Regions from separate parts of the Streptomyces sp. GD-15H genome, predicted to be linked through region 3. Evidence: riboswitches for the same ligand, from Rfam matches in the RefSeq annotation. Region 3 holds a riboswitch; each other region holds the start of a gene.
What was found. A riboswitch is a leader RNA that binds a small molecule or an ion and turns the genes downstream of it on or off. The one in region 3 is predicted to bind cyclic di-AMP.
Positions count from the first base shown of each region.

Region 1: it holds a riboswitch for cyclic di-AMP, as region 3 does, so the genes downstream of both, WJ438_RS24825 (transglycosylase family protein) here and WJ438_RS34645 (C40 family peptidase) in region 3, are expected to answer to the same signal.
Region 2: it holds a riboswitch for cyclic di-AMP, as region 3 does, so the genes downstream of both, WJ438_RS17430 (transglycosylase SLT domain-containing protein) here and WJ438_RS34645 (C40 family peptidase) in region 3, are expected to answer to the same signal.
Region 4: it holds a riboswitch for cyclic di-AMP, as region 3 does, so the genes downstream of both, WJ438_RS21490 (M23 family metallopeptidase) here and WJ438_RS34645 (C40 family peptidase) in region 3, are expected to answer to the same signal.

Region 1 covers NZ_CP149447.1:5,210,936-5,218,516, forward strand. The annotation lists gene WJ438_RS24815 (cytochrome P450) at 1-582, shown strand, start outside; partial or broken gene WJ438_RS24820 (transglycosylase family protein) at 908-1,890, shown strand; cyclic di-AMP (ydaO/yuaA leader) riboswitch at 2,096-2,264, shown strand; gene WJ438_RS24825 (transglycosylase family protein) at 2,269-3,021, shown strand; gene eno (phosphopyruvate hydratase) at 3,352-4,635, shown strand; gene WJ438_RS24835 (septum formation initiator family protein) at 4,731-5,207, shown strand; gene WJ438_RS24840 (DUF501 domain-containing protein) at 5,344-5,961, shown strand; gene WJ438_RS24845 (exopolyphosphatase) at 5,958-6,905, shown strand; gene WJ438_RS24850 (NAD(P)/FAD-dependent oxidoreductase) at 7,327-7,581, shown strand, end outside.
Region 2 covers NZ_CP149447.1:3,734,729-3,742,309, reverse strand. The annotation lists gene WJ438_RS17445 (glycosyltransferase) at 1-733, opposite strand, end outside; gene WJ438_RS17440 (GNAT family N-acetyltransferase) at 775-1,845, opposite strand; gene WJ438_RS17435 (HAD family hydrolase) at 2,165-3,031, shown strand; gene WJ438_RS17430 (transglycosylase SLT domain-containing protein) at 3,070-3,561, opposite strand; cyclic di-AMP (ydaO/yuaA leader) riboswitch at 3,574-3,737, opposite strand; gene WJ438_RS17425 (polyprenyl synthetase family protein) at 4,351-5,361, shown strand; gene WJ438_RS17420 (LolA family protein) at 5,600-6,832, shown strand; partial or broken gene WJ438_RS17415 (ABC transporter ATP-binding protein) at 6,942-7,085, shown strand; gene WJ438_RS17410 (amidase family protein) at 7,186-7,581, opposite strand, start outside.
Region 3 covers NZ_CP149447.1:7,332,905-7,340,485, reverse strand. The annotation lists gene WJ438_RS34655 (ATP-dependent Clp protease proteolytic subunit) at 1-588, shown strand, start outside; gene WJ438_RS34650 (hypothetical protein) at 596-904, shown strand; cyclic di-AMP (ydaO/yuaA leader) riboswitch at 1,236-1,444, shown strand; gene WJ438_RS34645 (C40 family peptidase) at 1,448-1,921, shown strand; gene WJ438_RS34640 (ATP-binding protein) at 2,042-2,500, opposite strand; gene WJ438_RS34635 (helix-turn-helix domain-containing protein) at 2,713-3,573, shown strand; gene WJ438_RS34630 (DUF397 domain-containing protein) at 3,583-3,807, shown strand; gene WJ438_RS34625 (8-amino-7-oxononanoate synthase) at 3,895-5,022, opposite strand; gene bioB (biotin synthase BioB) at 5,169-6,413, shown strand; gene WJ438_RS34615 (adenosylmethionine--8-amino-7-oxononanoate transaminase) at 6,406-7,581, shown strand, end outside.
Region 4 covers NZ_CP149447.1:4,549,662-4,557,242, reverse strand. The annotation lists partial or broken gene WJ438_RS21510 (MFS transporter) at 1-924, shown strand, start outside; gene lhgO (L-2-hydroxyglutarate oxidase) at 1,004-2,248, shown strand; partial or broken gene trmB (tRNA (guanosine(46)-N7)-methyltransferase TrmB) at 2,325-3,186, shown strand; gene WJ438_RS21495 (PrsW family intramembrane metalloprotease) at 3,239-4,600, shown strand; gene WJ438_RS21490 (M23 family metallopeptidase) at 4,665-5,699, opposite strand; cyclic di-AMP (ydaO/yuaA leader) riboswitch at 5,711-5,867, opposite strand; tRNA gene WJ438_RS21485 (tRNA-Met) at 6,182-6,255, opposite strand; gene WJ438_RS21480 (dihydrofolate reductase family protein) at 6,321-7,454, opposite strand.

The DNA.
Region 1 (7,581 bases), 2.1 Mb from region 3:
GACCACGGCGAGCACCTCACCGAGAACGAGGCCGCCGCCATGGCGTTCATCCTGCTGTTCGCCGGCTTCGAGACCACCGTCAACTTGATCGGCAACGGCACCTACGCCCTGCTCACCCACCCCGAGCAGCGCGACCGGCTGCAGAAGTCCCTCGCCGCCGGGGAGCGCGGGCTGTTGGAGACCGGCGTGGAGGAACTCCTTCGCTTCGACGGACCCGTGGAACTGGCCACCTGGCGGTTCGCCACCGAGGCGCTCACCCTTGGCGGGCAGCACATCGCGGCCGGCGACCCGGTTCTCGTCGTCCTGGCCGCCGCGGACCGCGATCCGGGGCGGTTCGCCGATCCCGACGTGCTCGACCTCGCACGGCGCGACAACCAGCATCTGGGGTACGGCCACGGCATCCACTACTGCCTGGGCGCTCCGCTGGCCCGGCTGGAGGGCCAGACCGCGCTCGCCACGCTGCTGACCCGGCTGCCGGACCTCAGGCTCGCGTCGGATCCGGCCGAACTGCGCTGGCGGGGCGGGCTCATCATGCGCGGACTGCGCACCCTGCCGGTGGAGTTCAGCCCTCCGCCGAAGTGACACCTTCGGGCGGCCGCCGAACCGACCCGCCGCACGGGGCCGTGACGGCCGCCGGGTCGCCGTCGAAATGGCCTTCGTGCGGCCTCCGTACGCCTCCGAAGTGACCGTCGGGCCCCCTCCGGACACGGTCCGTCGCCTCTTCGGTGGAGCGGCGCAGACATGACACTCGCTCAACTCTGTGATCTTCATGTGATCTGCGCGGCATGAACTTGTGACAAGTGATTGTCTGCGGCTACGTTCACCCCTCAAGCACGGTGCCTCGGTTGCACAGCTCCGCAGTTCGACTCGCCGTGCGGGTAACTGTTGTCCTGCGAAAGGTCTCCGCATGCTCTCCGGGAACGGTCGTCACCGTCGCCCTCGCCAGGCTCCGGCTCTTCTCGTCACTGCCGGAGTGACCGGCTCAGCCATCGCGATTCCGCTTCTCGGGCCGGCGGCGCCAGTGCGGCCGAGGGCTCGACCTGGGACCGGGTCGCGGAGTGCGAGTCCGGTGGCTCTTGGAGCCAGAACTCCGGCAACGGCTACTACGGCGGCCTGCAGTTGACCCAGGAGGACTGGGAGAAGTACGGCGGCCTCGACTACGCGTCCAGCGCCGACCAGGCCAGCCGCGGCCAGCAGATAGCCGTGGCCGAGAAGATCCTCGCCGACCAGGGGGTCGGCGCGTGGCGGGCCTGCGGCCTGCTGTCGGGCCTGAACGCCGACTCGGGCAAGGCCGTCATCGACATCGGCGCGGACGGCGGCTCGTCGTACGGCTCGTCCGGCACCGGAGACTCCGCCACTCCGTCGCCGTCCCGGCCCTCCGGCGCCTCGTCGGACAACAAGGGCACCGCGGGCGGCAAGGGGGAGAAGGCGGGCGAAGCGTCCAAGTCCGGCGGTTCGGACGCCGAACCCGGCGCCTCCCCCTCTGCTTCTGCTTCCGCTTCGCCCTCGGCCTCCGCTGAGGGGAACGACTCGGACAAGTCGGGGCAGGAGGTCGGTTCTTCGGAGTCGTCCGCGAGTGAGGCTCCCAGTGGTCGCCATCGCGGCGCCGGCGCCGAGGAAGAGGTGCGCGAGGACCGTGAGGCCGGAGCCCCCGGCCGGCACGCCTCACGCGGTCTCGGTTTCCCGCGCGGCCTCGACGTCTCGTCCCCGGCCGACAGGGTCCCCGTGGACGCCGGAAGCGACTCCTCGGCCGCCGCCGACTCCCTTGCGCTCGGCGGCGGATGGCTCGCCCGGTACAGCGGGGGTGACGAGGTCGTGGGTACGGCGGCCCCCAACCTCATCCTTCCCGGTCAGGCGCTTGCGCTCGGGTTCGGGTCGGGTGAGGGCTGACATCCGAAAGGGTGCGTCGATGACGGCAGTTGAGGTCACGGTTCGCGCTGAATGTCCGTTATAAAGGCGATGAGAGATAGGTCTCAGAAGCCCTGATCGTCTTTGATTATCCGCGGGGCGCGTGTCTACGGTCAGGACCGCTCGCCATCGCGGGCCCCGGCTGCCGCCACGCCGAATCCTGCCAGTGGCAGCACGGGAACACTCGTCGCGTCATGCGCCGTAGGCAGGAGCGGGGGACCCAAGGTAGGCGCCGTACCCGGTGATTGACGCCGGATGCGGCTAGGGGTGGAGCCGCGTCCCGGGAGGGACGCGGCCGGGCAACTCAACCGGCCCGAACCCGACAGCTCACCTCGTAGGCGTCGGTGAGGGGATCCATCCATGCTGTTCTCCGGCAAGGGCAAGCACCGTCGTCCGTCCAAGGCCACCCGTGTCATCGCCGTCGCCGGCGTCACCGGTGCCGCCGTCGCCGCCCCGCTGATGGCGGCCGGCAACGCTTCCGCCGCCACCGCCTCCGAGTGGGACACCGTCGCCCAGTGCGAGTCCGGCGGCAACTGGTCCATCAACACCGGCAACGGCTACTACGGCGGTCTGCAGTTCTCCGCCTCCACCTGGGCCGGCTACGGCGGTACGAAGTACGCCGCCACCGCCGACCAGGCCGGCAAGGCCCAGCAGATCGAGATAGCCGAGAAGGTCCTCGCGGGTCAGGGCAAGGGCGCCTGGCCGGTCTGCGGCAAGGGCCTGTCCAACGCCGCCTACACCGGTGGCGGGTCCGCCGAGGGCGCCGGCAGCTCCGAGAGCACCGGGAACCAGAACAGTGGTTCCCCGCAGAGGACCCAGGAGCAGAGCACCCAGGAGCAGAGCACCGGCTCCGCCCCCGAGCGCTCCACCGAGCAGAAGGCCTCCCGCTCCGAGGAGCGTCCGGCCGCCGAGAAGAAGACCGTCACCACCCCGACCGGCGAGAAGGTCGAGAAGGGCGACGGCGAGTACAAGGTCGTCAAGGGCGACACCCTCAGCTCGATCGCCGAGGAGCGCGACGTCGAGGGCGGCTGGAACAAGCTGTTCAAGCTGAACGACGACATCGTCGAGGACGCCGACCTCATCTACCCGGGCCAGCAGCTGCACCTGAAGTAAGGCAGCGGCCGCGGGCTCAGGGCTCCGTCCCCGCGGAGCCTCCCCCGTCCCCGCGGGGGCTCTCCCCCGCCCCGGTGCGTGTTCCCCGTACGCACCGGGGCGGGGCTTTTCCGTACGTGGCGGGGCCTTCCGGCGCTCGGTGCCGGTCGGCGGGCGCGAGGGTGATCCCGGTTTCCGGGCCCGTCTTTGTTCCGTTCGGAAACAATTTACTCTCGGTTCCGTCCGAGAGGCGGCCGACCGGATGGCCGATCGCCCGGAGCCGGATAGGCTCGGTTCCGCAGGGCCCCCGCGGCCCGGCTGATCCACGCCACATCCATGAAGGAGATGCTCGTGCCGTCCATCGACGTCGTCGTAGCCCGGGAAATCCTGGACTCCCGAGGCAACCCCACGGTCGAGGTCGAGGTCGGCCTCGACGACGGCAGCACGGGTCGTGCCGCCGTCCCGTCCGGCGCCTCCACCGGCGCCTTCGAGGCCATCGAACTCCGTGACGGCGACCCCGACCGTTACCAGGGCAAGGGAGTGGAGAAGGCCGTCCTGGCCGTCATCGAGCAGATCGGCCCGGAGCTCGTCGGCTACGACGCCACCGAGCAGCGCCTGATCGACCAGGCGATGTTCGACCTGGACGCCACCGACAACAAGGGCTCCCTCGGCGCCAACGCCATCCTCGGCGTCTCCCTGGCCGTCGCCCACGCCGCCTCCGAGGCCAGCGACCTGCCCCTCTTCCGCTACCTGGGCGGACCCAACGCGCACCTGCTGCCGGTGCCGATGATGAACATCCTCAACGGCGGCTCGCACGCGGACTCCAACGTGGACATCCAGGAGTTCATGATCGCCCCGATCGGCGCGGAGTCCTTCTCCGAGGCCCTGCGCTGGGGCACTGAGGTCTACCACACGCTGAAGAAGGTGCTGAAGGGTCGCGGCCTGTCCACCGGCCTCGGCGACGAGGGCGGCTTCGCCCCGAACCTCGGCTCCAACCGCGAGGCCCTCGACCTCATCCTCGAGGCCATCGAGGAAGCCGGTTACGCCCCGGGCGAGCAGATCGCCCTCGCGCTCGACGTCGCCGCCTCCGAGTTCCACAAGGACGGCACCTACCTCTTCGAGGGCAAGGAGCGCTCCGCCGCCGAGATGACGGAGTACTACGAGGGGCTCGTCGCGGACTACCCGCTCGTCTCCATCGAGGACCCGCTGTTCGAGGACGACTGGGACGGCTGGAAGGCCCTCACCGACAAGCTCGGCGACAAGGTCCAGATCGTCGGCGACGACCTGTTCGTCACCAACCCGGAGCGCCTGGCCCGCGGCATCGAGGAGGACGCCGCCAACGCGCTGCTGGTGAAGGTGAACCAGATCGGTTCGCTCACCGAGACCCTGGACGCCGTCGAGCTGGCCCAGCGCAACGGCTTCAAGTGCATGATGTCGCACCGCTCCGGCGAGACCGAGGACGTCACCATCGCCGACCTGGCCGTCGCCACCAACTGCGGCCAGATCAAGACCGGTGCCCCGGCCCGCTCCGAGCGCGTCGCCAAGTACAACCAGCTGCTGCGCATCGAGGAGATCCTCGACGACGCCGCGGTGTACGCGGGCCGCAGCGCCTTCCCGCGGTTCCGCAACGCCTGACGCGGCTCCGCCGGTCGTCCGTACGTCCCCGGACACGGTCCCGTACCGTGTCCGGGGACGTACGCGCGTATGAAGTGTGAACGGGAGGCGGGGACATGGCCGTGAAGGACCGGGACCGTTTCTCCACCGCGACCAGGATCCGGCTGATCGGTGAGCAGACCGCGGCCCGGGTCTACCGCTCGCAGACCAAACGCCAGGCCCGCCGCTCCCGGCTGACCGGCCGGGCCGCGTTGCTCGCCATGGTGGTCTGCTCGCTGATCGTGGCCCTCGCCTACCCCATGCGGCAGTACGTGTCCCAGCGCGCCGACATCGCCGACCTCCAGCAGGAGCAGGACGAGGCCCGCCGACGGGTCGAGCAGTTGCGCGACCTCAAGGCGCGCTGGCAGGACGACGCCTACGCCGAGCAGCAGGTCCGCGCGCGGCTGCACTACGTCATGCCCGGCGAGACCGGCTACATCGTGATCGACCCGGGCACGGCCGAAAAGTCGCGCACCGACCTCGGAGCGGCCGACCGCCCCTGGTACGCGAACATCTGGGACGGGGTCGACAAATCCGACGCCGCCGCGCGGTGAGCCCCCGGGTTTAGCCTTATAACTCTTCCACCCTCCCGGACCACCACTTCCCGGAGACCCTCCCGGAAGCCCCCTGGGGCCCCTTCAGGAATCCGGAAGGCCGCACACCCGTACAGAGACCCGCAGAAAGACACGTATGGACACCCCCGCCCGCCGCCCGGCCACCACCCCTCAAGGGCAGCGCTCCGCGCTGGCACTGTTCGATCTGCCCACGACCCCGCGCACCGAGCCGACCGACGCGGACGTCGAGGCCTTCAAGCAGCAGCTCGGGCGGCCCCCGCGCGGGCTGCGCGCCATCGCGCACCGCTGCCCCTGCGGACAGCCCGACGTCGTCGAGACCGCGCCGAGGCTGCCCGACGGCACCCCCTTCCCGACGCTGTACTACCTCACCTGCCCGCGAGCCGCCTCGGCGATCGGGACACTGGAGGCGAACGGCGTGATGAAGGAGATGACGGAGCGGCTGGCGACCGACCCCGAGCTGGCGGCCGCGTACCGCGCGGCGCACGAGGACTACATCCGGCGCCGTGACGAGATCGAGGAACTGCAGAACTTCCCGAGCGCCGGCGGGATGCCGGACCGGGTGAAGTGCCTGCACGTCCTGGTTGCCCACTCGCTGGCCGCCGGCCCCGGCGTCAACCCGCTGGGCGACGAGGCGCTCGCGATGCTGCCGGAGTGGTGGCGCAAGGGCCCCTGCGTGACCCCGCCCGGCGACGACGGTGCCTTCGCCGGTCCCCCCGAGGAGGGTGCGCAGTGACCCGGGTCGCCGCCATCGACTGCGGTACGAACTCCATCCGGCTCCTGGTGGCCGACGCGCACCCGCGGACCGGTGAACTGACCGACCTGGACCGGCGCATGACGATCGTGCGGCTCGGCCAGGACGTCGACCGCACGGGCCTCGCCCCCGAGGCGCTGGAGCGGACGTTCGCCGCCTGCCGCGAGTACGCGGGGATCATCAAGAAGCACGGCGCGAAGCGCCTGCGCTTCGTGGCCACCTCCGCCTCGCGCGACGCCGGGAACCGGGACGCGTTCGTGCGCGGGGTGCTGGACATCCTGGGTGTGGAGCCCGAGGTCATCTCCGGCGACCAGGAGGCCGAGTTCTCCTTCACCGGCGCCACCAAGGAACTGACGGGACGTGCGGACCTGCGCCGCCCGTTCCTGGTCGTGGACATCGGCGGCGGCTCCACCGAGTTCGTCGTCGGCGACGACCACGTGCGTGCCGCCCGGTCCGTTGACGTGGGCTGCGTACGGATGACCGAGCGGCACCTGGTGCGGGACGGGGCGGTGGCGGACCCGCCGACCGAGCAGCAGATCGCGGCGATGCGCGCCGACATCGAGGCAGCCCTCGACCGTGCCGAGGAGACGGTCCCGCTGCGCGAGGCGCGCACCCTGGTCGGCCTGGCCGGATCGGTCACGACGGTGTCGGCGATCGCCCAGGACCTTCCCGCGTACGACTCGACGGCGATCCATCACTCCCGGGTCTCCCAGGAGCGGGTCCGCGAGATCACCGGGTGGCTGCTGCGCGCCACCCACGCCGAGCGCGCGGCGGTCCCGTCCCTGCACCCGGGCCGCGTCGACGTGATCGGCGCGGGCGCTCTCGTCCTCCTCTCGATCATGGAACGGACCGGTGCGAAGGACGTCGTGGTCAGCGAGCACGACATCCTGGACGGCATCGCGTGGTCCGTTGCCACTGACGAGTAGCACTCTGCTGAGCAGCGCGGATACCGTTTGAGCGGTGATCGGAAGGGGCCGATGGGCCCTTTCCGGCGGACGCCGACGGGAAAGTTCGTGAACTTCTTCACAAGGAATCGGCTCCAGTGAGTTGAAGAACTGGGTCCGGTTGACCCTTTCGGGCCTCCAAACCCCCTTTGAACGCGTTCAGAAGGTGGGGGTGGACGTCTCGGGGACGGCCGCTCCGAAGCCCCCGTCCACGGCCTCGCCGTGCCCCGAAATCTGAAGAGAGGCAGCTCACGCGGCATTGACAACGGGCCGCATGGTGTACTCGTTCCTGTTTCCCGGCATGGGCTTGGTCATAAAAGCCGGGAAGTGTAACACAAGCACTGCCCGAGCTTGTGAAGGGGCGCACGAGCTCACCTCCCGGGGCGGGTGGATACTCGATGGCATGAGCACCACGGAGCGTCCCAGGATCCTCGTAGTAGGCGGTGGGTACGTAGGCCTGTACGCAGCTCGACGCATCCAGAAGAAGATGCGTTACGGCGAGGCGACCGTCACCGTCGTCGACCCGCGGTCGTACATGACCTACCAGCCCTTCCTCCCCGAAGCCGCCGCCGGCAACATCTCCCCCCGGCACGTCGTCGTCCCCCTGCGACGCGTGCTCCCCAAGGCGGAGGTACTCACCGGCCGGGTCACCACCATC
Region 2 (7,581 bases), 3.6 Mb from region 3:
ACGTCGTCGGCGTGAACCCCTTCGCGAAACCGCCGTGGCTCTCCAGCAGGACCTGGGCCGGGGTGCGGAGCCGGGCGGGCAGGATCAGGCCGGTGGCACAGCCGAGTCCGGGGTCGGTGGCGAAGGGCGTGGTCAGCTCGGTGAGCCAGCGGGGGTCGGCGACGACGTCGTCGTCGGTGAACGCGATCACCTCGCCCCGGGCGGCGGCGACTCCGGTGTTGTGCGCGGTCGCGAGCCCGGGGACCGGCTCGCACACGTACCGCACGCGCTCCCCGTACTTCCGCTCCACCAGGTCACGCGTCTCGTCCGTCACGGGCGCGTTGTCGACGACGACGACCTCGAAGCGCGGATGGTCCTGCGCGAGGAGCGAGTCGAGCGTGCGGGCAAGCTGTCCGGCCCGCTCCCGGGTGGCCACGACGACCGAGGTGTGGGGCGGCGGCGGCCCGGCGGCCACGGACCTCTCCACGTCCTGCGCCTGCCCCTGCGCCTGCCGTGCGAGCGCCGTCAGGACCGTCGTCGGATCGGCCCCCTCCGGCACCCGTCCCAGCAGCGCGCCCACCGGCCGGCCGCTCCGCCTGACCAGTACGAACACCTCTCCGTGCGTCACCGGTGGGCTGCCCGGACCGGGTCTGAGGGCGGTCTCCTCACCGCTCAGGTCCAGTTCGGCGACCTGGACCGCGCCGATGTCCAGGAACCGCCGTATCTCCTCCTGCGTACGTGCCGTGCGTAACATGAGCCCTCCCCCTCCTCACGACCGGTTCTCACGACCGGTCCTCACGAACGGCGCAGCCGCCCCGCCCCCTTCAACGTCCGCGACGCCAGCGACGCGAGACGCGGGTGGGCGCGGACGAAGCGGTGCGCCCGGCGTACGGGCTCATGGCGCAGCAGGTGCAGCGCGGCGCCCAGGCCCGGACGCATCGCCTCCCCTTCGTAGACGGCGAGTTCGCCCGTCTTCAGCGAGTCCTTGTACTCGGCCGGGCCGCGCCCCATGTCGAGCAGGCCGATGCCCTCGCCGGCCGCCGCCTCCGCCATGCGCAGATGCAGCACGAGCCCCGGCGAGTACTTCGCGAACTCCGGGTCGTACGCCGGGAACCAGCAGGCCAGGACCGAGGCCGAGCGCAGGCCGAAGTGCGCGGCGACGGGGCGGTCCCCGGTGTACAGGACGGACAGTGTGCCCGTGCACTCCGGGGCCCGGGTCCCGGCCAGGCGGCCCACGAGCCGTGTGATCCATTCCTGTGCGAACCGGTCGCGGCGCCCGGTCCTGCGGTACTGGGCCGACTTCCACCCGATGAGAGCGCGCAGCGCGGCCGGTTCGCGTTCGTCGAAGACGAACCGCACGGGTCCGGCCTGGCGGCCGAGTCTGCGCTCCTTGGTCAGCGTTGTCTTCAGGAACTTCGGCGACCGGGTGCGCAGTACGGACTCGTAGGTCTCGTAACCCTTCTCCACGTCGATGACATAGGTGGCGTGCTCCTCGGCCGCGTGCGGGACGAACAGGGCTTGGTCCGCCTCCAAGTTGTCGAAGGCGAAGCTCGACACCGAGCAGTCGCGCAGCAGTTCACCGGTCTCCAGGACGAGGCCCGGACGCAGGACGGCGCCCTGACAGTCCGATACCCCGAGCCCGACCGCCCGGCCCTGCCCCCACGCGCCCCGCTCGTACGGCAGGAAGCCGACCGGTTCGGCGGACGCCCCCTCGTACAGGACCGCCACCCGGGCCTGCGGCCGCACCCGGGACACGGCGGTGGCGAACTCCGGTTCCATGAAAGGGCTGCGGGGTGCGTCCGTCGCGGCGCGCAGCTCACGCCAGCGTTTCCGCTCCCCCTCCCCGAGCTCCTCGAGCCTCAGCACACGTGTGCGTCCACTGCTCACCTGACCCCCCGATCAAGTCCCCCCGGACACTTGGAAGGTACCGCCCGGGACCACCGGGACGGTAGGTGGCGGACCATGTTGTTGCCAAGTGGTGCAGAGGCCTTTGACAGGCCCGTACCCGGTGATGACGGAAGCGGCCGGGCGCGCGGCCGTGACGAGGCGGTCGCACGGTGGTGGGACAGCGGTCGCGCGGCGATGGTCCGGCGGTGGGGGCGCAGGATAAGGGCCGGGGGTGTGCGGACGGAGGTGTTCCGGGTGAGGGTGAGTCGGGCAGGCGTGGTGTCCGTATTCTCTGATCATGGCCGCACCCACCGCTTATTCACTCATCGCCACCGACCTGGACGGGACGCTGCTGCGCGGCGACGACTCTCTTTCCGACCGGTCCCTCGCCGCACTCGCACTGGTGACGCGGGCCGGTGCCCGGCATCTCGTGGTGACGGGCCGCCCGGTGCCCAGAGTGCGGCCGCTCCTGGACGAGCTGGGGAGCACGGGACTCGCGGTGTGCGGACAGGGCTCGCAGGTGTACGACGCCGGCGCGAACCGGCTGCTCCACTCCGTCACGCTGGACCGGGAACTGGCGGAGACCGCGCTCGGCAAGATCGAGGCAGAGGTGGGGGAGGTGTACGCCGCGGTCGACCAGGACGGGGCCGACGGACTCACCCTGATCGAGCCGGGCTATCGGATGCCGCACCCGACGCTGCCCGCCGTGCGGGTCGGCCGACGGGACGGTCTGTGGGTCCTGCCGATCAGCAAGGTGCTGTTGCGCCACCCCTACCTGACCGACGACGAGTTGGCGGCGACGGCGCGTTCGGTGGTCGGTTCGCTGGCCACGGTCACCATGTCGGGACCGGGCACGGTGGAGCTCCAGCCGTGCGGTGTCACCAAGGCGACGGGGCTGGCGCTGGCCGCCGAGCATCTGGGGCTGAGTCGGGAACGGACCCTCGCCTTCGGCGACATGCCCAACGACATCCCGATGTTCGACTGGGCGGCCCACGGTGTCGCCATGGCCAACGCGCACCCCGAGCTGAAGGCGGTGGCCGACGAGATCACCACGACGAACGAGGACGACGGCGTGGCCGCCGTCCTCGAGCGGTTGTTCGGCGGGGCGGAGCGGGGCGGCACGCGCCCCCACACGTGCCGCCCCGCCCTCCGCCCCGGCGGGTGACCCCTCGGGCCGGGTGTGCCCTGGTGCGCCCGGGTGTCTCAGTAGGCGCCGAAGACGTTGTCGATCGAGCCGTAGCGGTCCGCCGCGTAGTTGCAGGCAGCCGTGATGTTCGCGACCGGGTCGAACGGGTCGAAGGCCGTGCCGGGCACGTGGTACGCCTGGAAGGTCGGGTCGATGACCTGCAGCAGGCCCTTCGACGGGGTGCCGGCGACGGCGTTGGAGTCCCACAGGTTGACGGCCTGCGGGTTGCCGGAGGACTCCCGCAGGATGTTGCGGTGGATGGAGTCGTAGCTGCCGGGGATGCCGTGCTGCGCCATGATCGACAGCGACTCGCGGATCCAGCCGTCGAGGTTGTCCGGGTACGCCGTCTCGGATCCGGCGGCGGCCGGGGCGGACGACGCGGGCGCGGCGGGAGCGGCGGAGGCGCTGGTGGCGCCGAACACCGGGAGGGCGATCACGGCGACGCCGGCGACGGCGAGGGAGCGGACGAGGCGGGTGCGGCCGAAGCGGCGCTGACCGGATGCGGGCATGGCGGGCATGTATGCGTTCCTCTCCTACGCCTACGAGGTGAGCTGTCGGGTTCGGGCGGGAGAGTGCCCGGCCGTGCCCCTGCGGGCATGGCTTCACCCCGAGCCGTCCCGGCGCGAACCGGTCCGGCGGCTTACCTGGGTCCCCCGCTCCTGCCGTGCGTGAGTGAGTTGATCGATGGGTGGTGCGGGCGGCGGCAGGATTCGGCGTCCGCCCGACAGGCCGGGAACGTATGCGAGAGCACATGTCGGGAACAAGTGCGAACGTCACGGATAACGCCGGTTGATCTTTCCTTGGGTTGTTTGGGGGGCTTGATCCTTTGCGGGCGTCAACGGTCAACTCGCGCTCGATGGAAGGGGAAACGTCCCCACGTGCGAGTCGCGTGCGGGTCGGGATGCGCGTGACCGACCTCACTGGCCGCACCGCGCGGGCGCATTTGCCGCCAACAGGAATTTGCATAGCAAATACGGCAAATCGGGCACCGGGGTGGGCGGGGTGGACTGCGTGCCGAGATGCGGCTCGGTGCGTGTCCGGCGCATGCGTGAGGCGCGTCCGGAAAGTCGATGAATGTCCTGTGCTGTCAACTGGTCGGAAACGATCTGGTGGTGTTCCGGTATCGGAGGGCGCCGTGACGTGCCGTCCACGCGTGCGCAAGTGAATTTGGGGAATGTGGGTGCTGGCGGTGATCGAAACATGACCGGATACGCTGACTCGAGTGATGTCAGCGACCTGTCGACAAGCAGCGCAAGACGTCTGAGCGCCAGTGGACACCAGCAGACAGGAGACCCCTCGTGACCGTCGTCGGGCCATTCGGGCTGAGCGTGCGGGACCAGGCTCTGGAAGCCGCTGTCCAGGCCGGGATGACGGCTGTCGAGGAAGGGCTGCTCGAGGCCACCAAGAGTGAGGTCCCCTTCATCACGGGTGCCGCCCAGCACCTGGTGCGGGCAGGCGGCAAGCGGTTCCGGCCGCTGCTCGTGATGCTCGCCGCCCAGTTCGGCGACCCCTACGCGCCCGGCGTCGTACCGTCCGCCGTGGTCGTGGAGCTGACCCACCTGGCCACGCTGTACCACGACGACGTGATGGACGACGCCGGTGTGCGGCGCGGGGTGCCCAGCGCGAACACCCGCTGGGGCAACTCCGTCGCGGTCCTCACCGGCGACTTCCTCTTCGCGCGCGCCTCGCACATCCTGGCCGACCTCGGGCCGGAGGCCGTACGGGTACAGGCGGGGGCGTTCGAGCGGCTGGTCACCGGTCAGATCCTGGAGACCGCGGGGCCGCAGGACGGCCGCGATCCGATCGACCACTACCTGGACGTCCTCGGCGGCAAGACCGGCTCACTGGTCGCCGTCTCGTGCCGGTTCGGCGCCATGATGTCCGGCGCGGACGACACGGTCGTGGACGTGCTGACCCAGTACGGCGAGCGGCTCGGGATCGCCTTCCAGCTCGCCGACGACGTGCTGGACATCGCCTCCGACTCCCACGAGTCCGGCAAGACCCCGGGCACCGACCTGCGCGAGGGCATTCCGACGCTGCCCGTGCTGCGGCTGCGCGAGCGAGCGGCCCGGCTGGGCCTGCCCGAGGACATCGCGCTGTGCGAGCTGCTGGACTCCGATCTCAGGGACGACGGCCGGCACGCCGAGGCCCTGCGCCTGCTGCGCGCGCACCCCGCGCTGGAGCAGGCCCGCCGGGACACCGTGCGCTATGCGCAGGAGGCGCGCGCGGCGCTGGCGCCGCTGCCGGAGTGCGACGTGAAGACGGCCCTGGCCGAGCTGTGCGACGCGGTGGTGCACCGGGCCGGCTGACCGCCCGCCACCCTCCCTCGACCCCTACTGGTCGGGGGAGGAAACACCTCCTCGTGTCATACCGCAGCAGTACACGGAGTTGAGTCCGGGGTCTGACGCTTCCGCCTGCGGGGTTTGATCAGATGGAGCACGACGGACACCACTCCTCACCGATTCGGGTGAGAATGGCGGCTCAGGGTGTGACTGGTGCGAGGAACACGAGACGCAGGCCGCCGCCGACCACGGAGGTAAGGCACATATGGCACCGTACGAATCCGACGACACGACGACCGCGGGGACGACCCGCGAGCCGGGCGCGGGCGGGCGCAGGGCCGCGCGGTACATCGTCCCGGTCACGGTGATGGGAGTGGCGGCCGCGACCATCGGGCTCGTCCCCGCGATCGCGGACTCAGGCGACCCGGACCTGCCGAAGATCACCGCCGCGCAGCTCATCGAGAAGATAGCCGAGTCGGACACCGAACAGCTGTCCGGCACCGTGAAGATCACCACCGACCTCGGACTGCCGGACCTCGGGGGCCTGGAGAGCAGCCTGGCCTCCGGCGCCATGGGGCGGGGCGAGGGCGGCTCGTCCGCCGACCCGTCCGCCAAGCTCACCGAGCTGGCCTCCGGCACGCACACCCTGCGCGTCGCGGTCGACGGCCCCGACCGGCAGAAGGTGTCGCTGCTCGAGAACGCCGCCGAGTACAGCCTGATCCACAACGGCAAGGACGTCTGGGGCTACGACAGCGAGTCCCACGAGGTCTACCACGGCACCGTCGATGAGTCCGCCGAGGACGAGGACCGGGAGCACCAGCCCCCGGCCATGCCGAAGGACTTCGCCGAGGAGGTGCTGAAGTCGGTCGACGACACCACGTCCGTCACCGTCGACGGCACCGCGCAGGTGGCCGGTCGCGACGCCTACAAGCTGGTGGTCAAGCCCAAGCAGTCCGGTTCCACGGTCGGTGTGATCAGCATCGCGGTGGACCACAGGACCGGGACGCCGCTGAAGTTCACGCTGACCCCGGCGAGCGGCGGTGCCGCCGTCGTGGATGTCGGCTTCACCAAGGTCAGCTTCGACCGGCCGGCCGCGTCGACCTTCGACTTCACCCCGCCCAAGGGCGCCAAGGTGACGGAGGAAGGGGCCCTGGAGGAGGGGGAGAAGGGCAGGGAGCTCACCGGCAAGCCGCAGGGTGCCCCCAAGTCCGAGGAGGACCTCGCCGAGGGACTCGACGGGCTGAAGATGCTCGGCGAGGGCTGGAACTCCGTCGCCACCTTCGACACCGGCGCCGAGGGGGGTCTGCCGACCGGCTCCGAGGGCGGTGACCTCGGCGGCTTCCTCGGCTCGCTCGGCGACCAGGTGAAGGGCGAGTTCGGCACGGGCACCGTGTTCAGCACCCGCCTGGTCAACGCCCTGTTCACCGAGGACGGCAAGGTCTACGCCGGCGCCGTCACGAAGGACGCGCTGGTGAAGGCTGCCAACGAGGCGAAGTAGCGGGGGATGCAGGCCCCTGGGACCTCCTGACGAGGCGACAGGGCCGGCCCGGTGGGGCACGACGGGGGACGAGGGAGCCGGCGGGTGAGGCAGGTACGGATGACGGCTCATCGTCACCCGCGGGCTCACCAAGCGCTACCGCGGCGGACGGCTCGCCGTCGACGGTCTCGATCCGACCGTCCCGGCCGGCAGCGTCTTCGGCTTCCTCGGTCCCCACGGCTCCGGCAGGACCACCACCGTCCGCACGCCGATGCCCGTCCACTGGGACGACTTGGTGAAGAACCTCGGCCTTCAGGCCCTGTACGCGCTGGTGTTCGGCTCGGCGGCCCGGGCGAGGTTCACGAAGAAGGACATCACCGCATAGAACCGCCTGGACCCGAGGGACCCGCCCCCGCTCCTGCGCCGCTCGCACCCCGCCGTTCCGCCGCCCGTGCCACGGCGAGCAGCAGCGCCTCCCGCCCGTGCGGTGCCACCAGTTGGAGCCCCGCCGGGCAGCCGTCGCTGCCGAACCCGGCCGGGAGGCTCAGCGCGGGGTGCCCGCTCACGTTGAACGCCCAGGTGAGCGAGGTGGAGTAGACGTCACCGGGGCCCTCGTGGCCGTGCGGCGCGGTAGGCGCCGTGGGCGTCAGCAGCAACTCGGCGTGGGTGAAGAGGCGGGCCAGGCGCCGGTCGTTCGCCACCCGGACGCGGTGGGCTTCGGAGGGGCCGGCGGGGTCGAGGAGGCCGGGGCGGGGACCGCCGGGGGCGCG
Region 3 (7,581 bases):
ACGGCGTCCGGGCGCCGGAGCACGGATCCGCACTCGAAGCTGATGGAGGAGCGGATCGTCCTCCTCGGGACACCGATCGACGAGACCTCCGCGAACGACGTGATCGCCCAGTTCATGTACCTGGAGCACCGGGACCCCGACCGGGACATCTCCCTCTACGTCAACTCGCCCGGCGGCTCCTTCCACGCCATGTCTGCGATCCACGACACCCTGCGCTACCTCACCTGCGAGGTGGAGACGGTCTGCCTGGGCCAGGCGGCCGGGACAGCCGCGCTGCTGCTGGCCGCCGGGACGCCGGGCAAGCGGTACGTCCTGCCCGGGGCGCGGCTGGTGCTCCGTCAGCCCGCTCTGACGGAGCCGGTGGAGGGTCAGGCGAGCGACCTGGCGGTCCAGGCCGAGGAGCTGACGCGCGTTCGGGCCCGGATCGAGGAGATGCTGGTCCGGCACACCCACCGCACTCCGGAGCAGGCACGGTCGGACATCGAACGGGACACGGTCCTCGACGCCCGGGCGGCGGTGGACTACGGCCTCGCGGACCGGATCATGACCGGCCGCAAGGGCCGGCAGCCCACCCCCGGCAGGAGGTGAGTCGCCGATGCTGCCACCCGAGCTGCCGCCGCTGCCCGCGCTGACCCGCGCCGAGGCCGAGTTGATCGACCGTTACCTCGAGGCCGTCGACCTGCTCGGCCGGATCAACCCGGCTCGCGACGGCGACACCTACCGGGGACTGCGTGCCGCGCAGGCGCTGGTCGGCAGGGCCGTCGCCCTGCGCGACGCGCTGGCCCTGATGCACGGGCGCGGCGAGACCGAACTGCACGCCGCCACCCTGGCCCGTGCGTTGCGGGTGCTGGACGGCGAGCGGCGCACGGCCCGCGTCACCCTGCCACCGGGCTCCGGCAGTTGACGCCCGTACCGGTCCGGGCGGGGCGTGCGCCGGCGCACGTCCGCACCGGAGTTGAAACGGACCAAAAGGCTTACCCCCAAGCGGCGTAGACGCACGACTTCTTTTCGGGCCGCCAAGGTTGCGCACCGCGCGCGCCCCGTTTCGAAACCAAGTATTCCGATGCTGGTCCGGGGCTCCTCGGCACTCTGGACGACAGCCCGGACACAGCGCTGCCCACCCGAACGGATGAGTGGTGAGTAACAACACAAACCACCGGCTCCAGTGGGATTTCGGGCCAACCGTTGCCAAGATCGCTGACTGACGACAAGCCCCCGCCGCCGCGGCGGGGCGATCCGGGCGGACGCCGAGTCCTGCCGCCGCCCGGATGACCGGTCGACAGGAGTGGATCGGCAGGAGTGGAGGACCCGAGCACAACGGGTCGCCGGAGCGGGGATTCCCGTCCCGAGCTGCCCTTGGGGTGAAGCCGCACGTGTGCGGCCGGGCAACTTCGCCAGCCCGAATCCGACAGGTCATCCTTCACAGGCGGCTGACGAAGGGTTGCGCATGACCGCGCTCAATCGTGTCCCGTCTCTCATGGCCCGGGCCGGCACGGCCTCGGCCCTCACCCTCGCCGCCGTGGGCGGCTCGATCGTTGTTCCCGGTGCCGCCTCGGAGGCGACGGCCGCGAGTTCGGCCGTCAAGGCTCTCAACGTCGCGGCGTCCAAGAAGGGGGCGCCCTACCGGTGGGGCGCCACCGGACCGTCCCGCTTCGACTGCTCCGGCCTGACCCTCTACTCGTACAAGAAGGCGGGCAAGCAACTGCCACGCACCGCCGCCCAGCAGTACAACAAGACACGCCAGATCTCGGCCACCCACCGCAAGGTGGGCGATCTGGTGTTCTTCCACTCGGGCCGGAACATCTACCACGTCGGCATCTACGCGGGTCAGGGCAAGATCTGGCACGCCCCGAAGACCGGGGACGTGGTACGCCTGCAGAAGATCTGGACCCGCAGCGTCATGTACGGCCGGGTCAGTTGATCCGCGGGGGCGGCGGCACTTCCCCTGCCGCCGCCCCGCCACCCCGTCGGACAGCCACCGAAGCGGCTGAGGCTGCACCGCTCCGCCGTGCTGTTCCGCTGCGGTCCTCCGCCGTGGCCCCTACGGCTCCTGCTGCCCCGCCGGCGTGACCCGCTCGGCCGGGACGGTCCACGGGAGCACGACGGAGATGGTCTTGCCGCCCTCCCTGGTGGGGCGGACCCTCATCCTGCCCCCGCATTCCGCGGTCAGCCAGCGGATGATGACCAGCCCCCGGCCGTTGTCCTGCTGGACCGCGGCGGGAAGCCACTTGGGGAACCTCGGATGACTGTCGGTGACTCCGACGCGCAACCGCTCGTCGTGGTCGAGGGCGATGTCCACCGTGAACGTGGGTGACTGCCCGAAGGTGTGCTGCACGGCGTTGGTGGCCAGTTCGGACACGATCAGCCGGATGGTGTCGGAGACTTCCGTGTCCGCCGGCATGCCCCACTCCGCCAGCGTGCCCACCACATGGGCGCGCGCGGCGGAAACCGAGGCTGGATCGCTCGGCAGAGTGATGGATGCTTCCAGATGGTCTGCCATGGCGACGTCGTCCCTTTCCCCCGGGCCCGCAGTCCGACACGGAGCGGCCGATTCGAGTACGGTCCCGCACTGGTACTTCGTCGCCAGACTGCCATCCGCACAGGGCGTGGGCGACGATACGGCCAAGATATGCATATATCTGTCGCTCAAAGCGGTGAACTCTGCGACGAGAGACCGTATTCGGGTGGCTCGTAGGGAGTAAGGGGGAAACCATGCAGCACGGTCCCGCGGTGCGCCGCCGGAAACTGGGCGCCGAACTGCGCTCGCTGCGCACGTCGGCGGGGTTCACGAGTGGTGAGGCGGCCCGGCTGGTGGGCTGGCACCAGTCGAAGGTGAGTCGGATCGAGACGGGCACGAGCGGGGTGAAACCGGCCGATGTGCGGTTACTGCTCGACGCCTACGGCCTGACCGATCGCCAGTTGCGAGAGCTGCTGCTGGTGCTGGCGGGATCCGACGACAGCGGCGGACGGCATCACTGGTGGCACGCGTACCGGGGGGTACTGCCGCCCACCTACCGGGACTTCATCAGCCTGGAGTCCCAGGCCAGTGCGATGCGCACGCTGGAGACCACGGTGGTTCCCGGGCTGTTGCAGACACCCGAGTACGCGCGGGCGGTGACCGAGGCCGCGCTGGAGGGTGCCTCGGAGGAGCGGCTGGACACGCTGGTGGAAGTGCGGCTGGCCCGGCAGGACGTGCTGCGGGCGGAGCCGCCCCTGGAGCTGACCGCCGTCCTGGACGAGGCGGTGCTGCGCCGGGAGGTCGGCGGTCCCGGCGTGATGACCCGGCAGCTGAACCGGCTCGTGGAGGCGGCACGCCTCCCTCAAGTGCGGCTCCAGGTCCTGCCGTTCACGGCCGGGGCGCACATCGGCGTCACCGGGCCTTTCGTAATCTTCTCATTTTCGCGCACTTCTGATCTGGACGTTGTAGTTCTCGACCACTTGACGAGTAGCCTCTATCTCGAGCGGAAAGAAGACCTCCGGGTGTACTCGGAGGCTTTCCACGCCCTTTCGATCCACGCCCTTTCGCCCGAGGACTCGTTGGATTTCATCGCCGGGACAGCTGCCGGCGTGTGAGGAGGCACGATGTTCGCACCGCCTCGGACCCTTCCCTCAAGCACCGATCTGCACGGTGTGCGGTGGCTGCGCAGCAGCTACAGCACGGGCGCGAACAACTGCGTCGAGACGGCCCGGCCGGCCACCGGCCCGGGTGCCGGGCTGCTCGCCGTGCGCGATTCCAAGGACCCGGCCGGACCCGCGCTGCTCATCTCCCCCGCGAGCTGGGCGGAGTTCGTGGCCGCGCTCCGCTGACCGGCAGCACCACCGACCCGCCCATCCGTCCGGCACCACCGACCGAACCATCCGTGGTCGAGCGACCCACGGCCGTGCCCCGCCGACTCATGGCCGCGTCTCGTCGACCACCTGTACAGCGCGTTCGATCTCGGCCCCGGACAGGTCCGCGCGGGCGGTCAGTCTGAGCCGTGAGATGCCGTCGGGCACGGAAGGAGGACGGAAGCAGCCCACGGACAGGCCGGCCGCCCGGCAGTCGGCCGCCCATCGCACGGCCTGCTCCGGGGACGGGGCACGCACGGAGACGACCGCGGCGTCGGGACGTACCGCTCGAAGACCCGCGGTCGTCAGCCGTCCGTGCAGTTCGCGCGCCACCTCGCCCGCCCGTGCGGCACGCCCGGGTTCCCGGCGCAGCAGCCGGAGCGCCGACAGTGCGGCGCCGGCGGCCGCGGGGGCGAGGCCCGTGTCGAAGATGAACGTCCGGGCCACGTTGACCAGATGTTCGACGACCCGCGCCGGGCCGAGCACCGCCCCGCCCTGGCTGCCGAGCGACTTGGACAGCGTGACCGTCGCGACGACGTCGTCGGCGCCGGCGAGTCCGGCCGCGTGCGGGGCGCCGCGCCCTCCGTCGCCGAGCACCCCGAGGCCGTGGGCGTCGTCGAGCACCAGTCCCGCGCCGTGCTCCCGGCACGCCTCGGCCAGCGCGGTGAGCGGGGCGGCGTCCCCGTCGACCGAGAAGACCGTGTCGGACACCACGACGGCCGGTCCGTCGTGCCCGTCCAGCGCCTTGCGCACGGCGTCCGGGTCGCCGTGCGCCGCGATCCGCGTCCCGCCGCGGGCCAGTCGGCAGCCGTCGATCAGCGAGGCGTGGTTGCCCGCGTCGGACACGATCAGCGAACCGTGCGGGGCCAGCGCGGTGACGGCGGCGAGGTTGGCCGCGTAGCCGGAGGAGAAGACGAGGGCCGCCTCGAAGCCGCAGAAGTCCGCCAGTTCGCTTTCCAGCGCGGTGTGCAGTTCGGTGGTGCCGGTGACGAGCCGGGACCCGGTCGCCCCGCCGCCCCAGGTCCGCGCGGCCCGTGCCGCGCCCTCGGTGACCTCCGGATGGCGGGCCAGACCCAGGTAGTCGTTGCTCGCCAGATCGAGGAGCGGCGCGTCGGCGGCCCGTGGGCGCAGGGTCCGTACGAGTCCGGCCCGGCGCCGCAGCTCCGCCTGTTCGCCGATCCACCCGAACGCCATCGGTCCTCCGGTGCTTTTGTAGGCAATGCACAGACCTTAGCGGGACCACCTGCGGACCATCGTGTGGCCATGCCCACACCCGGAAGCGCCTCTGTTGTACGAACCCTCCTTGGCCACGGCGGCCGAATAGGACAGGATCGGCTCTCATGGACCTGCTGAACACGCTGGTGGACAAGGGGCTTCGGCGCGAGACGCCGACCCGTGAGGAAGCGCTGGCCGTCCTCGGGACGTCCGACGACGACCTGCTCGACGTGGTGGCCGCGGCCGGGAAGGTGCGGCGGCACTGGTTCGGCCGACGGGTGAAACTCAACTATCTGGTCAACCTCAAGTCGGGCCTGTGCCCGGAGGACTGCTCCTACTGTTCCCAGCGGCTCGGTTCCAAGGCCGACATCCTCAAGTACACCTGGCTCAAGCCCGAGCAGGCCTCGGAGGCGGCCGCGGCCGGGCTGGCGGGCGGCGCCAAGCGGGTGTGCCTGGTGGCCAGCGGCCGGGGTCCGACCGACCGTGACGTGGACCGGGTCTCCGACACCATCAAGGCGATCAAGGAGGGCAACGAGGGCGTCGAGGTGTGCGCCTGCCTCGGTCTGCTTTCCGACGGCCAGGCGGAGCGGCTGCGCGAGGCGGGGGCGGACGCCTACAACCACAACCTCAACACCTCCGAGGCCACCTACGGGGACATCACCACGACGCACACGTACGCCGACCGGGTGGACACCGTGCACAAGGCGCACGCGGCCGGCCTGTCCGCCTGCTCCGGGCTGATCGCCGGCATGGGTGAGAGCGACACGGATCTGGTCGACGTGGTGTTCTCGCTGCGCGAACTGGACCCCGACTCGGTGCCGGTGAACTTCCTGATCCCGTTCGAGGGCACACCGCTCGCCGAGGAGTGGAACCTCACCCCACAGCGGTGCCTCAGGATCCTGGCGATGGTGCGGTTCGTGTGCCCGGACGTCGAGGTGCGGATCGCGGGCGGCCGGGAGGTGCACCTGCGCACGATGCAGCCGCTCGCGCTGCACCTGGCCAACTCGATCTTCCTCGGCGACTACCTCACCAGCGAGGGCCAGGCGGGACGGGCCGACCTGGAGATGATCGCGGACGCCGGGTTCGAGGTGGAGGGCACCGACCAGGTGACCCTGCCCGGGCACCGGGTGGGCGGGTGCGGGTCGCACGACGACGGCGGGGTCTGCGGTACGGCACCCTCGGGTGCGGGAGCTTGCGCGGAGGCGTCGTCCTCCGGCGGGTGTGCGGGTGCGGAGGCGTCCTCGGGTGCGGAGACGGTCGCGGGTGCGGAGACGGTCGCAGAGGCGGCCGGCCGGGCCGACGGGCCGCGTACCGATCTCGTCGCGGTCCGCCGCCGGGGTGCCGGAACGGATCTCGCTCCCAATGCCTGAGCGGTCCGTCCCCGAGCTGCTCGAGCTGGACCGGCGGCACGTCTGGCATCCGTACGGGCCCATGCCGGGGCGCGGGGAGCCGCTGGTCGTGGAGTCGGCGAGCGGGGTGCGGCTCAGGCTCGCCAACGGTTCGGGCGAACTGGTCGACGGGATGGCGTCCTGGTGGTCGGCGATCCACGGCTTCAACCACCCGGTGCTGAACGAGGCCGCCCGTGAGCAGCTCGCGCGGATGAGTCATGTGATGTTCGGCGGCCTCACGCACGAGCCCGCCGTCCGGCTGGCGAAGCTCCTTGTCGACATGTCGCCCGACGGACTGGAGCATGTCTTCCTCGCCGACTCCGGCTCGGTGTCCGTCGAGGTCGCCATCAAGATGTGCCTGCAGTACTGGCGTTCGCTCGGGCGGCCCGAGAAGCGGCGGCTGCTGACCTGGCGGGGCGGCTACCACGGCGACACCTGGCAGCCGATGTCGGTCTGCGATCCCGAGGGCGGGATGCACGAGCTGTGGGCCGGGGTCCTGCCGAAGCAGGTGTTCGCCGAGGCCCCGCCCGCGGAGTACGAGGAGGCGTACGCCGGCCGTCTGCGGGATCTGATCGGACGGCATGCCGGGGAACTGGCCGCGGTGATCGTGGAGCCGGTGGTGCAGGGCGCGGGCGGGATGCGCTTCCACTCCCCCGCGTATCTGCGGGTGCTGCGCGAGGCGTGCGACGCGCACGACGTGCTGCTGGTGTTCGACGAGATCGCGACCGGGTTCGGGCGCACGGGCGCGTTGTTCGCGGCCGGGCACGCGGCGGTGACACCGGACGTGATGTGCGTGGGCAAGGCGCTGACCGGTGGCTATCTGACCATGGCGGCGACGCTGTGCACCGCGCGGGTGGCCGACGGCATCTCGCGCGGCGAGGTACCGGTGCTGGCCCACGGTCCGACCTTCATGGGCAATCCGCTGGCCGCGGCCGTGGCCTGCGCCTCGATCGAGCTGCTGCTCGGACAGGACTGGCTCGCGGAGGTCAAGCGCATCGAGTCGGGCTTGCGAGACGGGCTGAGGCCGGCGGCGGACCTGCCGGGCGTCCGTGACGTGCGGGTTCTCGGCGCCATCGGCGTCGTCCAGCTCGACCACGCCGTGGACATGGAGGCGGCCACGCGGGCCGCGGTGCGCGAGGGTGTGTGGTTG
Region 4 (7,581 bases), 2.8 Mb from region 3:
CGCACCGGCCAAAGTCGGCCACAGCGATGTACGGAAACTGCGCGAGGCGGCCGAGGACGCGCGGCGCTGGGACTCCAAGTACGGCGGCGGCGACTGGCGTTCCTCGATGGTCCCCGAGTGCCTGAGGGTGGAGGCGGCGCCCCTGCTGCTGGGCTCCTACGCCGACGACGTCGGCCGCGCCCTGTTCGGCGCGTCCGCCGAACTCACCCGGCTCGCCGGTTGGATGGCCTTCGACACCGGCCAGCAGGAGGCCGCCCAGCGCTACTACATCCAGGCCCTGCGCCTGGCCCGCGCGGCGGCCGACGTCCCCCTGGGGGATACGTCCTGGCCTCCATGTCCCTCCAGGCGACCTACCGCGGTTTCGGCGACGAGGGCGTCGACCTCGCCCAGGCCGCGCTGGAACGCAACCGCGGCCTGGCCACGGCCCGCACCATGAGCTTCTTCCGGCTCGTGGAGGCACGCGCGCACGCACGCGCGGGTGACGCCCCGGCGGCCGGCGCGGCCCTGAAGTCGGCCGAGGGCTGGCTGGAACGTTCCCGCCCCGGCGACAGCGACCCGAGCTGGCTCGGCTTCTACTCCTACGACCGGTTCGCCGCCGACGCCGCGGAGTGCTACCGCGATCTGAAGGCCCCCCGCCAGGTCCGCCGCTTCACCGAGCAGGCGCTGTCGCGGCCGACGGAGGAGTTCGTGCGCTCGCACGGCCTGCGGCTCGTCGTCTCGGCGGTCGCCGAACTGGAGTCGGGCAACCTGGACGCCGCGTGCGAGCAGGGCGTGCGCGCGGTGGAGGTGGCCGGCCGCATCTCGTCCGCCCGCACCACCGAGTACGTCAAGGACCTCCTGCACCGCCTGGAGCCCTATGGCGACGAACCCCGCGTGGTCGAGCTGCGCGAGCGGGCCCGGCCGCTGCTGATGACGCCCGCCTGAGCCTCGCCCGACCGGGCCGCCACCGAGACCGGCGCGACCCCCTGCCGCCTCCGGGGTTTACGGGGTTGTCAGTGGCACAGTGCACTATCGGGAGCGGGAGGTGGTGCGGGTGGTGCGGCGGTCGTACGACTGTGACGTGCTGGTGATCGGCGGCGGCGTCATCGGCCTGTCGACGGCGTACGCGATCACTCGCGCGGCGCCGGGCACGCGGGTCACGGTGCTGGAGAAGGAACCCGGCCCCGCCCGGCACCAGACGGGCCGCAACAGCGGCGTCATCCACAGCGGCATCTACTACCGCCCCGGCTCCCTCAAGGCGCGGTACGCGGTACGGGGCGCGGCGGAGATGGTCAAGTTCTGCGCGGAGTACGGCATCCCGCACGCCGTGACGGGCAAGCTGATCGTCGCCACCGACCGGGACGAACTGCCCCGCCTGCACGCCCTGGTCCAGCGCGGCCGGGAGAACGGGCTGACGGTCCGCGAACTGGGCGCGGCGCAGATCGCCGAGTACGAGCCGGAGATCGAGGGCCTGGCCGCCATCCACGTCGGCACCACCGGCATCTGCGACTTCGCGGCGGTGGCCCGTCACCTGGCGGAGGCGTCCGGAGCGGAGATCCGCTACGGCGCGCGGGTCGTCCGCGTCGACCGCCGCCCGGAGCTGGGCGTCGCGGCCCTGACCGCCGCCGGGGACGTCGTGCGCGGCCGGGTCCTGGTGAACTGCGCCGGGCTGTACTGCGACGAGATCGCCCGCCTCACCGGTGACGATCCCGGCATGCGCATCGTGCCGTTCCGCGGCGAGTACCACGAGCTGGCCCGGCCGGAGCTGGTCCGCGGCCTGGTCTACCCGGTGCCCGACCCGGCGTTCCCGTTCCTCGGCGTCCACCTCACGCGCGGCGTCCACGGCGGCGTCCACGTCGGCCCCAATGCCGTACCGGCGCTGGCCCGAGAGGGCTACGACCGGCGTACGGTCCGCCCGCGCGAGCTGGCCGCCACCCTGGTCTGGCCGGGCTCCCGGCACCTGGCCCGCCGCCACTGGCGGTACGGCACCGGCGAGCTGCACCGCTCCCTGTCCCGGCGGGCCTTCACCGAGGCGGTCCGCCTGCTCCTGCCCGCGGTCCGGGAGGCCGACCTGCTGCCCGCCCCGGCCGGCGTGCGCGCCCAGGCCGTCCTGCGCGACGGCACCCTGGCCGACGACTTCCTGATCCAGGAAACCCCCCGCGCGATCCACGTCCTCAACGCCCCCTCCCCCGCCGCAACCGCGTCCCTGCCCATCGGCCGCGAAATCGCCCACCGCGCACTGAGCGCCCTGGCCGACCCGGCGCGGTGAGGAGCCGGCCGGTCGCTCGCCGCTGCCGACGCGACCGTGAAGTCACCGTGAGGCCCGCCGTAAAATCGAGAGCACTGTGTCTGACTCCTTGAACACCTCCGCAGCCGCGCACGCCGAGCACACGCCCGGTGTGTTCGATCCGCCGTACCCGGGAGAGGGGGGAGCCCCGCTTCCCCGACGGGCCGAAGGCCGATCCCGCCGGGTCGCACTTCGAGCGGCGAATCCGGAGTTTCCAGCCGCGCCGGAGCCGGGTCACCGCCGGGCAGGCGGACGCGCTGCAGCGGCTGTGGCACCGGTGGGGCTTCGACGTCGACGGGAGGCACCGGCTCGACCTCGCCGATTTCTTCGGCAACGACCGCCCCGTCGTCCTCGAGATCGGCTTCGGCATGGGTGAGGCCACCGCGCGCATGGCCGCCGCCGACCCCGGCACCAACATCCTCGCCGTGGACGTCCACACCCCCGGCCAGGGCCATCTGCTCGGCCTCGCCGACCAGCGCGGCCTGGACAACGTGCGCGTCGGCAACGGCGACGCGATCATCCTGCTCCGCGAGATGCTCACCCCCGACTCCCTGAGCGGACTGCGCGTCTTCTTCCCCGACCCCTGGCCCAAGAAGCGGCACCACAAGCGCCGGCTGATCCAGCCCGACTTCCTCACCCTCGCCGCGACCCGCCTGGCACCGGGCGCGGTCGTGCACTGCGCCACCGACTGGGAGTCTTACGCCCAGCAGATGCTCGAGGTGCTGACCGCGCATCCCGCCTTCGAGAACACCCTGGCGGACGGCGGTTTCGCGCCGCGCCCGGAGTTCCGCCCGCTGACCCGTTTCGAGGGACAGGGACTGGAGAAGGGCCATGTGGTGAACGACCTGCTCTTCCGTCGCGTACAGCACGACGACCGGCACAGCGGCCGGCCCACCGGGCAATCCCCCACCGGCGCCTGAGCCCACCTGGCGTACCTGCGGGCAGCGCCCTTCCCTCGTTAGGGTCAATGCCGTGGACACCAGCCGTCCGTACCCGACGCAGCCCAGCGCGGCGGCACACCCCGCCGGGCCGCCCGGTCGAGCCCCGCGGCACGCGCACTGGTGGCAGCGGCCCTGGGTGCGCTGCGGAGCGCTGATCACCCTCCTCGCGCTCTCCGGCCTGGTCATCCTGGGTCTGGTCCGCGAGCAGACCGGCACGGAGGGCTTTCTGGTCGGCCTCGGCCTCGCCGTCCTCCCGGTGCCGCTGCTCATCGCCGCCTTCCGCTGGCTGGACCGCGTCGAACCGGGCCCCTGGCGCAACCTCGCCTTCTCCTTCGCGTGGGGTGCCTGCGCCGCCGCGCTGATGGCGATCGTCGCCAACAGCTTCGCCACGCAGTGGATAGCGGCGGAGACGGCGGACCCGTCCCGCGCCGACACCCTCGGCGCGACCGTCATCGCCCCCGTCGTGGAGGAGTCGGCGAAGGCCGCCGCCGTCCTGCTGGTCTTCCTCTTCCGCAGACGCGATTTCACCGGAATCCTCGACGGCGTGGTGATAGCCGGGGTCACCGCCACCGGCTTCGCCTTCACCGAGAACATCCTCTACCTGGGCAACGCCTTCGGCACCGACCAGCTCACCGGCGGCAGCGGCGTCTCCTCCGTCACCGCGGCGACCTTCTTCGTCCGCGTCGTCATGTCGCCGTTCGCGCACCCGCTCTTCACCGTGCTCACCGGCATCGGCTTCGGCGTCTCCGCGCTCGCCACCGAGCGCCGGCGTCTGTGGCGCGTCCTGCTGCCGCTGGGCGGTCTGCTGCTCGCGATGGGCGTGCACGCGCTGTGGAACGGCTCCTCGGCCCTCGGCGAGTACGGCTTCTTCGCCGTGTACGCGGCGTTCATGGTGCCGTCGTTCTGCCTGCTGACCTGGCTGGTGGTGTGGACGCGGCAGCGCGAGCTGCGGACCGTACGGACGGAACTGCCCGCGTACGTCGTCGCCGGCTGGCTGACCCCGGCCCAGCCGTTCGCGCTCGGCTCGATGCGGGCCCGGCGCCTCGCCCGGCGGTACGCGCGCCGGCACGGGGGCCGGGCGACGGCGCGGGCGGTGGCGCGGTACGAGGCGTACGCGACGTCACTGGCGTTCCTGCGGCACCGGGCACGCCGCGGCCGCGCGGGCACGGACTTCGCGGCACGGGAGGGGGAGCTGCTGCGGGAACTGTGGCGCCGCCGCGACGCGGCCCGCCCGGCCCTGGAGCAGGCGGCCCGCGCCCTCGCGCCTCCCGTGCCGCACTGGCCGGTGTACGGCGCGTACGGCAGGCCCGGCGCCGCGACCCCCGCATATGCCCCGTACCCCGCGCATTCCGCGTACCGGCCGAACCCTCACGCGTACCCGTACCGCCCCTGAAACGTCTGACCGGCAGCCCTGACGTCGGGGGGTCGTCGTCAGGACTGCCGGGGCTGTGATCGTCTCAGACGGTGAGGCCCTTCGACTGCAACCAGGCCAGCGGGTCGATGCCCGAGGCGGAGCCGCCGGGGTGGACCTCCAGGTGGAGGTGGGCGCCGGTGGAGTTGCCGGTGGAGCCGACGCGGCCGATCACATCGCCGGTGGTGACCTGCTGGCCGACGCTGACGCTGATGGAGGACTGGTGGGCGTACCAGATCTCGGTGCCGTCGTCGAGGGTCAGCACGGTCTTGTAGCCGTAGGAGCCGTCCCAGCCTGCGGAGGTGATCGTGCCGGTGTGGACCGCCTTGATCAGCGTGCCCGTGGGGGCGGCGAAGTCCAGGCCGGTGTGCTGGCCGGAGGACCAGTAGGCGCCGGCCTGACCGAAGGTCGAGGAGACGGTGTACGAGGAGGTGGGCAGCGCGTACTGCCGGGCCAGCTCGGCGAGGCGCTCGGCCTCGGCCTTCTTCTTGGCCTCCTCCTCCGCCTTCCGCTTCGCCTCGGCGGCCTTCTCCTCGGCCTCCTTCTTCGCGGCGGCGGCCTTCTCCTCGGCCTCCTTCTCCGCGGCGGCGGCGGCCTCGGCGGCGGCCTTGTCCTCGGCCTGGCTCTGCTGCTGCTCGACCTGGGCCATGATCCGGGCGTGCAGCGCCTCGCCGGCGTCGGAGGTGCCCTGCTCGGTGGTCTCGTCGGCGACCGTGCCGATGCCGCTGAGCGCGGTGGCGGAGCCCTCGGGGGTTTCCTCGTCGGAGATGAGGGAACCAACAGAGGGAAGGTCCGGCATCGAGAGGGAGATCGGCGGCTTGCCGGTCTGGGCGCTGGCCATGCCGCCACCGGCGACGGCGGCTATGACGCCGACGCCCAGGACCGTGGAGCTGCGGGCGAGGCCTCCGCTGCGCTGCTTGCCGACGCGGTGCCGGCCGCGCACGGGGTGGATGGACTCCTCGGTGGGGTTCCACTCCTCGAAGGGGCCTTCGTCGGTGCGGATGCCGCCGTAGCCGAAGGTGTCGCTGTCGTGCTGGCTCGGCATGAAGGGGGCCTCGGGGACAGGCCTGTTCGACGCCACGTGGGCGTACTCCTTTCCTTCCTTCTCGCCTACCGGGTTAGCTGACGGGTTCGGAGCAGGAAGGTCTCCTACGCGCGTCTACCGTCCGTGTCTCCACGGGGCATCCACGCGATTCACCCCAAGATGTTGGTTCCCCGGTTCCCTTGCGGGATTCGGCGCGTGCGCACGGAGCCGACTCGTGTGACGGCTGGGACGACCGCGCTGCGTTATCGAACGTTAATAGAGGTGGGGGCCGGGTTCCAAGCCGTTCCTCTTGATCCTTAACGATTTCCGCACGGACTTAAGCGCCACAACCGGCTAAAAGGGGGCGAGCTGACTCTGCCTCATGCGTCACACTGAACCTGACGGTTTATCAGTTGTTATACGCAATACGATAACCCGATCACCCGGTGTGACAACGGTGCGGGAGCCGGAACGGCGGTGCGGAAGCCGGGAACGACCGAGGGCCGGAACCCTTTCGGATTCCGGCCCTCGGCCTTCAGTAGCGGGGACAGGATTTGAACCTGCGACCTCTGGGTTATGAGCCCAGCGAGCTACCGAGCTGCTCCACCCCGCGTCGTTGTGTCACCAGCATACGGCATCCGCGGGACACTCCGCACACGCCTTACCGCCGCCCCCGCGTCACCGGCCGATCAGATGGCCGTTCGGCGCCTTGGCGGCCTCCTCGTGCTCCGGCAGTACGACGACCAGGGCGCCTCCGTCGGCCAGTACCCCGCTGCCGTCGGCCTCCGCCACGAAGGTGTCCGGCTCCCGCCAGGCGGTGACCACCCGCCGTACCCCCGCGTCCAGGATCAACCGCGCACAGGGCGCCGGACGCGAGGCGCGGCGCGCGCAGGGTTCCAGGCTGGAGTACACGGTGGCGGACGTGAGCCGCGGATCCGTGGGGTCGATCTTGGCGAGGGCGGCCTCCTCGGCGTGCACCACCGGGTCGCCGCCCTCCCGGGAGTGGCCGCGTGCCAGCTCGGTGCCGTCGGCCGCGACCACCACCGCGCCCACGCTGAACGCCGTCTCCGACGGCGGGCACCGGTCCGCCAGTTCACAGGCGAGTGCCAGCCAGTGGTGGTCGGCGGCGACGGGCAGCGGGCCGGTGCCGGGGGCGGTGGGTTCGTAGCGCATGAGGACGACGTCGCCGATCGGGCGGGTCTCCAGCAGCCGCAGCCGCCCGCCCTGGTAGGCGCCGGGACCGAAGAGGCGGGCGGCGTCGGGGTCACCGACGAAGAGCGGGGCGAGGACCAGCTGGAGCTCGTCGGCGAGGCCCTGGGTGAGGAGCTGGGTGTGGATCAGGCCGCCGCCCTCCACCATGAGCCGCCGGACGCCGTACACGTCGTGCAGGTGCGTGAGGAGCCGCCGCCAGTCGAGTGCGGCGCCGAGCGGTACGACGTCGGCGGCGAGGCCGTGCGCGCGGGCGCGCTCGGCGCCCTCGTCGGTGGTGTAGAGGACCTTCTCGCCGCCGGTGTGCCAGAACCGCGCCGCCGGGTCCAGGTCGCCGGAGCCGCTGACGGTGACCTTCAGCGGGTACTCGGACCGGCCCTCGGCGACCCTCGCGGCGCGCCGCTCGGGCGAGTTGACCAACAGGCGGGGGTTGTCGGCGCGGATCGTGCCGGCGCCGACCAGGATCGCGTCCACCGACGCCCGTACCTCGTCGACCCGGTCGAAGTCGGCCGGACCGGACAGCAGCAGCCGCTCGGGGCCGGTGTCGTCGAGGTAGCCGTCGAGGGAGACGGCGGCGGACAGCAGGACGTACGGGTGGGGCATCGACGCGCTCCTGGGGAGGGTGGGGGCTGCGGGGACTTCGGGCCGCTGAACTGGTTCAAGTCTGACAACCGGCTCATACGACGGGCCGGGGCCCTCCATGGGTGTCGTCCTCCACGCGGTTTGGGTG